3 regions of the Exiguobacterium sp. s28 genome follow, and region 2 is predicted to be linked to each of the others. Evidence: predicted binding sites of a transcription regulator. Region 2 holds the regulator's gene; each other region holds the start of a gene.

Region 1 (2,278 bases), 120 kb from region 2:
ACGGGCATACTCGTTCACGATGCGGGTCATCGCCGTCTTGGCGCCGACCTCGTGCGTGCCGCCGTCACGAGTCCGGACGTTGTTGACGAACGAGAGGACGTTCTCAGAATAGGCGTCCGTGAACTGGAAGGCGAGCTCTAGCTCGATATCGTTCTCTGTCCCTTCGAAATAGACGATCGGATGAAGCGTCGCCTTATCGTCGTTCAAATATTGGACGAATTCGGCGATCCCTTCCTCGTAATGGAACGTCTCTTCTTTGGCAGAGCGCTCGTCCGTCAGCGTGATCGTCAATCCTTTTAATAGGAAGGCTGATTCACGGAGACGTTCGGCGAGCGTGTCGTAGTTGTATGTCGTCGTCGAGAAGATCGAGGCATCCGGTTTGAAGTAGACGCTCGTCCCCGTCTGGCGCGTCTTGCCAGTCTCGAGGAGTGTCGTCTGCGGAATCCCGCCATCGGCAAACGTCTGCTCGAACACCTTGCCGTCGCGATAAATCGTGACGAGCACCTTGCTCGATAGTGCGTTCACGACCGAGGCACCGACCCCGTGGAGTCCACCCGACGTCTTATAGCCGCCTTGGCCGAACTTCCCGCCGGCGTGGAGGACGGTGAAAATGACCTCCGGCGTCGGTTTGCCAGAAGCGTGCATCCCCGTCGGCATGCCGCGCCCGTGGTCACGTACCGTGATGGCATCATCTTTATGGATGGTCACATCGATTTGGCCACCGAATCCGGCGAGCGCCTCATCGATCGCGTTATCGACGATCTCATAGACGAGATGGTGCAACCCGCGATGGTCGGTCGAACCGATATACATCCCCGGACGTTTCCGGACAGCAGTCAGTCCTTCGAGCACCTGAATGGCGTCTTCATTGTAATTAAATAGATCTGTTGACATCTTCGTCACCTCAATTTCGAACACACGTTCGTTTTTCTATCCTATTGTATAGCTGTTTTTGGATTCTGGCAAGCCTCCCCGCGAGCAAGGCTCGTGAAAAAAAGGAGACCTACCAAGGAGGTAGGTCTTAACCGAGAAGGCGGGCGTGCTCGACATAGATGCATCGATTTTCGATGTAGTCGAGTCCGGCATCGCGAGCGATTCGCTCGGCGTCCGGGCTGGTGAGCCCGAGCTGGTTGAAGACGAGACCGACATCCCCATGTCGGACCGCATCTTCGGCCACGCCGGCCAAATACTCATTGCGTCGGAAGACGTCGACGATATCGACGCGTCCCGGGATGCTCTCGACCGTCGGATAGACTTTACGTCCGTTCCACGTCTCGAGCGTCGGATTGACAGGGATGACCGTGTAACCTTGTAACAGCAGATAGTCTGCGATTTGGTTTGCGGTCTTGTTCGGGTTGGCTGACACGCCGACGACAGCAATCGTCTTCGCCTCGGTGAGCCATTGTTTCAAACGTTGATCGTCCATCCTGAAATCCCCCTTTTGTTTACGTACTCAGTGTACCTTTACCTGAATCACCGTTTCAAGCTTTATTTTCTTTTATCATACAACTGTAACTCTTTCAAATTTTTAAAACAAATCAATTGGTTCACCATAACTTATTATGTAAACCGGATTATATGACGTTATTTCTCCGGTTCACAGGTCGATGTGTGTCTCGGATGAAAATGCAGTGTGAACGAACATTGCGTGAAATATCTATTTCACGCAACTATACGTACGATTTAAAGGCGTTTGTGCGTGTCAATTTTAATCGATTGTTGGATAGGCATGGGCAAATGAGGATGGGTTCGGTATACTGAAAAAAGGAGGTGTTCGCGTGGGAACAGCCTATGAGGAACGTCGCGGTACACTATATAATTACCGCATCACTTTTTATGGGAACGTGTTCGCTTGGCTCATCCATGTCGTGTTCTTGATCACGTTTTGGCGACTTGACGTAACCGTCCTTGCCTGGTCGAACGTACTCAGCGTTCTCTATTACACATTGTCTTTTTATTTTGTACATAAACGATATTATCGGACGTTCTTCATCGGTCTCTTCGTCGAGGTCGTCTATAACGCCATCATCTCGACAATCGTCCTTGGCTGGGGCGCGAACGTCCACTACTTCATCCTCACGGTCGCCTATGGCGTGTTCTTCATGCCGAACGTGAGCCGGGCCATCCGGATCGCCTCGAGGATGCTCGCCATGGTAATCTATGGCTATTTATATGTGAACGTGACGGACGGGACATCGCCGCTCGGCCCGACCCTCGAGCAAGTCATCGGGGTGACGTGTTTACTCGCGACGATCGCCTTGATCGCCGGGCTGTCATT
Region 2 (2,278 bases):
CTGAGCGACGTCTCTTGGGTGGACTTGTTCGTCGATACGCGACAATAAATGACGACTCGCATCGCGTCACTTCCTTTCTTTCCATTCGCCCTCTACGATACACAGGATGAAGGGATGTTCGCAATCAGAAACGATTATTCGGCGGCGAACCACGTCGTCTTGTCGTCTTTTTCATCATCTCGCTCAGCGAGAATGTGCGCTTCGAGCGTCTCCGCCTCTTTCAAGGCGACTTCTTCTTCAATACTGTGTTCGACTTTTTGTTCGGTCACGACGACCGCTTCGTTGTCGCGAAGCTCTCCGACCGCGAAAAATACGAACATACCGAGTGCCAACATGCCGACTAAGATGATTCCATTGATTGTGTCTCTCATAATCATTGCCTCCTGGGAATAAGAATACACGTTCTCGAGAACGTCTGTTCGTTTATCTGTTCTCATCATAAAACAAGAACTTCTGTTCGGTCAAGCAGAAAAAACGAACGAATGTTTGTGCGCTCATGTGTTCTTGTGTTAAACTAAACCCATAAAGAATAGGATGCGTTCGCAGGTTATTCGACATAATCGAGGTGAAATCCATTGAAAAAAATGTCAGCAAGACAACAACAGATTCTTGATTTTATAAAAGCTGAGGTCCGGGCGAAAGGGTATCCCCCTTCGGTCCGCGAAATTGGCGAGGCTGTCGGGCTCGCATCGAGCTCGACTGTACACGGTCACTTGGACCGTCTTGAGAAGCGTGGATTGATTCGACGTGATAAGACGAAGCCACGCGCCATCGAGATTTTGGATGAAGAGATGTCCGTCGTCGAAGACCACGATGCCGTCATGTACGTGCCGGTCATCGGGAAAGTCACAGCCGGTACGCCGATCACGGCCATCGAGAACGTGGAAGAACACTTCCCGCTCCCGGCTCACGTCGTCGGTTCCGACAACGTCTACATGCTCTCTGTCTCAGGAGACTCGATGATTAACGCGGGGATCTTGGATGGGGACCGCGTCCTCGTCCGTCAACAGAACACGGCCGACAATGGAGAGATTGTCGTCGCCATGACGGATGAAGGTGAAGCGACCGTGAAGCGGATTTATAAAGAAGCTTCGAAAGTGCGTCTTCAACCGGAGAACGACGAACTCGAAGCGATGTATTTCGATAACGTGTCGATTTTAGGGAAGGTCATCGGTGTATACCGCACGATTCACTAATGGCTAGTGGCAAGACACATACCCGTACGAATCTCGTGGCAATCGGTGCTCTTGCGATTGCCACGCCTTTTATTGACATCGATGTTCCGACCGTGTTCCTGCTTGGCGCCCTCATCGGGACGTTCTGGCTCTCCCCGGATCTCGATTTGAAGTCGGACGCCTATTATCGATGGGGACCGCTTCGGGGCTTTTGGCTCCCTTATGTGAAGATTATGCCCCATCGGTCGTTATTCTCGCATTTTCCGCTCTTGAGCGATCTGATCCGGGTCATCTATCTCGGTTTCCCGCTCACGCTTCTGCTCACGGTCACGCCGTATGAGGAAGCTATCAGATCGTGGCTCGACCTGAACGGGGCAGCATGCTTCTTCGGACTCGTTTTCGCGACGACGCTACATACGACGCTCGACTATGCGTCCACGTTCTTAAAACGTGCGTTTTAATCAGATCGTTATGCTACACACCCAAAAAGGGCAACCCGTCTAAATAGACAGGGTTGCCCTTTTTTGAACCGTTTATTATATAGAAGTTCAACAACTTTTATGCAACATGACATGATTTTCAGCCACTTCTCGTCCATTTACCAACAAGACGACACGATGCTCCCCTGGATAATGCCGACGGGTCGTCAAATCTGACCAGTCGTGCACTCTGGTCGCTGCAAGTCGCGCGCCCCCAGCGACGGTTCTATTCGCTAGCAGGAATGCTTTACGACTCGCTTTCCCGTTGGCTTTTATAAACTCAATCGCGTATTCGATACGAACATAAGCAGCATCCCCTGGACGAATGGACACATCGTACTGAATCTCGCACGCCTCCCCTATGCGGATCACGTTCGGATGTATAGAAATCGATGAGTCGACGGTTAAATTTGTTTCCTGCGTATAACCGAATATCGTTAACGCGTCAGGATGGGCTGACTTGATCAGTGTCCGGCATCCGTGTCTAATGATCCAATCGGTATGAGGATGCTCGCCCTGCCATCGTCGCGAGACTGCGAGTACAGCTTCTGGGTGATCTTTCGAGATATCGTTGAGGTTGTTAGCGACACTTTTTCTCACATATAATGATGGATCTTCTTTTAA
Region 3 (2,278 bases), on a different contig from region 2:
CACGAGGACGCGTTCGTCCTGTTTGATGCGTTCGCGGATCTGGTCCATCAAGTAATCGATTTGTCCTTTGATCGGATGGATCTCGATCGTCGGGTCTAAGAGACCTGTCGGCCGGATGATTTGTTCGATCATGTCCGGTGTATGTTCAAGCTCATACGGACCCGGTGTCGCCGAGATGAAGATCGCCTGTGACAACTTCTTCTCAAACTCTTCAAACTTGAGCGGCCGGTTGTCCTTCGCCGACGGGAGGCGGAAGCCGTGATCGACGAGCACTTGTTTCCGGGCCTGGTCACCGTTGTACATCCCGCGTACTTGCGGGAGTGTCACGTGCGACTCATCGGCGACGAGTAGGAAGTCTTTCGGGAAGTAGTCGATGAGCGTGTACGGCGTCGCCCCTGCCTCGGTCAAGTTCAAATGGCGCGAATAGTTCTCGATGCCTGAACAGTAGCCCATCTCACGCATCATCTCGAGGTCATAGTTCGTCCGCTGTTCAAGCCGTTGCGCCTCGAGCAGCTTCCCTTCCTCGCGGAACTTCTCGAGCTGTTGTTCGAGCTCGGCCTCGATGTTGACGATCGCTTTTTGCAGCTTCTCGTCGCGGGTGACGAAGTGGGATGCCGGGAAGATCGAGACATGCTCGCGATCGGCGATGATCTCGCCGGTGAGCGGGTCCATCTCGCGGATCCGGTCGATCTCGTCTCCGAAAAACTCGACGCGCAAACACTGCTCGTCGCGTGACGCCGGGAAGATCTCGACGACGTCACCTCGGACACGGAACCGCCCGCGTTGGAAGTCGATATCGTTCCGCTCATATTGGATGTCGATCAACTTGCGGAGCATCTGATCACGGCCCAACTCTTTCCCGACACGGAGACTCAAGACGAGGCTGTTATATTCTTCCGGGTTACCGAGACCGTAAATACACGACACGGAGGCGACGATGATGACGTCATCGCGTTCAAACAAGGCCGACGTCGCCGAGTGACGAAGCTTATCGATCTCGTCGTTGATTGAGGCGTCTTTCTCGATGAACGTGTCCGTCGATGGGACGTACGCCTCTGGCTGATAGTAGTCGTAATAGCTGACGAAATATTCGACGGCGTTGTTCGGGAAGAATTCCTTGAACTCCGAGTAGAGCTGTCCGGCGAGCGTCTTGTTGTGGGCCAAGACGAGCGTCGGCTTCTTCACTTCTTGGATGACGTTCGATACGGTGAACGTCTTCCCGGTGCCGGTCGCCCCGAGCAACGTCTGGTACCGGTCGCCGCGATTGACGCCCTCGACGAGCTGTCGAATCGCCTCCGGTTGGTCGCCGGCCGGCTTATATTCTGATTGTAAGTCGAACGGAACGCTAATCTTATCCATATATATTCCTCGCTTTCTGTTCCTTGCATATTGACTTGATTATAGCACATACACGAACAAATATTCGCTTCTGACACGCTTCCCAAATCGCTCCGCTTTTCGTTATCATGGAGAGTGAATCTAAGTAGAAACGAGTTGGTCGTCATGTGGTCACTTCTCTTCATCCCGCTCGGTGCCATCGTCGGCGCCTTGTCCGGATTCTTCGGTATCGGCGGCGGGGTCATCATCGTCCCGGTGCTGCTCTTTAGTGGTTATTCGGCAGCAGAGGCCGTCGCCACGTCGCTCTTGTTCGTCGTCGGGACGAGCCTGTCCGGCGCGAAGAAACATACGTCGCTCGGCAACGTGTCTTGGTCGACCGGCATCACGGTCGGACTGACCGGCGCCGTCACGGCACAGCTGTCGAGCCGCCTCGTCCTCTCGATCTCGGGCACGTATGATTGGTTACTGAACTTATTTTATCTGGCTATCCTATCTTATTTTGCCGTTACGCTATTAAAGAAAACATCGAAACCGCAGAAGCCGAAAAAATCGACCGTTTTCGCGGGGATGATGATCGGAGCGATGGCCGGACTGTTGTCCGCCCTCCTCGGCATCGGCGGCGGGTTCATCATCGTCCCGCTCCTCGTCAGTTGGCTCGGCTTCACGACGCATCGCGGGGTCGGGACGAGCCTTGCTGCCGTCCTGTTCATCTCGCTCGGCGGACTCGTCGGCTATCTGCCGTCGCTATCGCTCGATTATGTGACGCCGCTTGCCCTCGTCCTCGGGGCGTTCATCGGCGCGCCGATTGGGGCATCCCTCACGGACCGTTACGACGATAAAGAGATTTCGCGACGCCTCGCTTGGCTCTACCTCGCCGTCATCGCTTCGATTCTCCTCGACCTCGGAGCCACGAGCTTTCCCCCGCTCGCGTACGTGAGTT

The links. The regulator LexA, encoded in region 2, represses DNA repair genes until DNA is damaged. The targets are predictions, from matches to a motif close to CGAACATATGTTCG.
Region 1: a site for LexA is predicted at 912-925, ahead of parE (DNA topoisomerase IV subunit B). Genes of this name have one in related genera too.
Region 3: a site for LexA is predicted at 1,413-1,426, ahead of uvrB (excinuclease ABC subunit UvrB). Genes of this name have one in related genera too.

What each region holds. Positions count from the first base shown of each region.
Region 1 covers NZ_JACSLL010000005.1:54,953-57,230, forward strand. Annotated here, with positions in the region: gene parE (DNA topoisomerase IV subunit B) at 1-894, opposite strand, end outside; gene KNP78_RS07345 (CoA-binding protein) at 1,022-1,426, opposite strand; gene KNP78_RS15805 (GGDEF domain-containing protein) at 1,779-2,278, shown strand, end outside.
Region 2 covers NZ_JACSLL010000005.1:171,953-174,230, forward strand. Annotated here, with positions in the region: gene KNP78_RS07930 (YneB family resolvase-like protein) at 1-62, opposite strand, end outside; gene KNP78_RS07935 (hypothetical protein) at 135-371, opposite strand; gene lexA (transcriptional repressor LexA) at 576-1,196, shown strand; gene KNP78_RS07945 (metal-binding protein) at 1,196-1,636, shown strand; gene KNP78_RS07950 (DNA alkylation repair protein) at 1,724-2,278, opposite strand, start outside.
Region 3 covers NZ_JACSLL010000001.1:435,600-437,877, forward strand. Annotated here, with positions in the region: gene uvrB (excinuclease ABC subunit UvrB) at 1-1,359, opposite strand, end outside; gene KNP78_RS02210 (sulfite exporter TauE/SafE family protein) at 1,504-2,278, shown strand, end outside.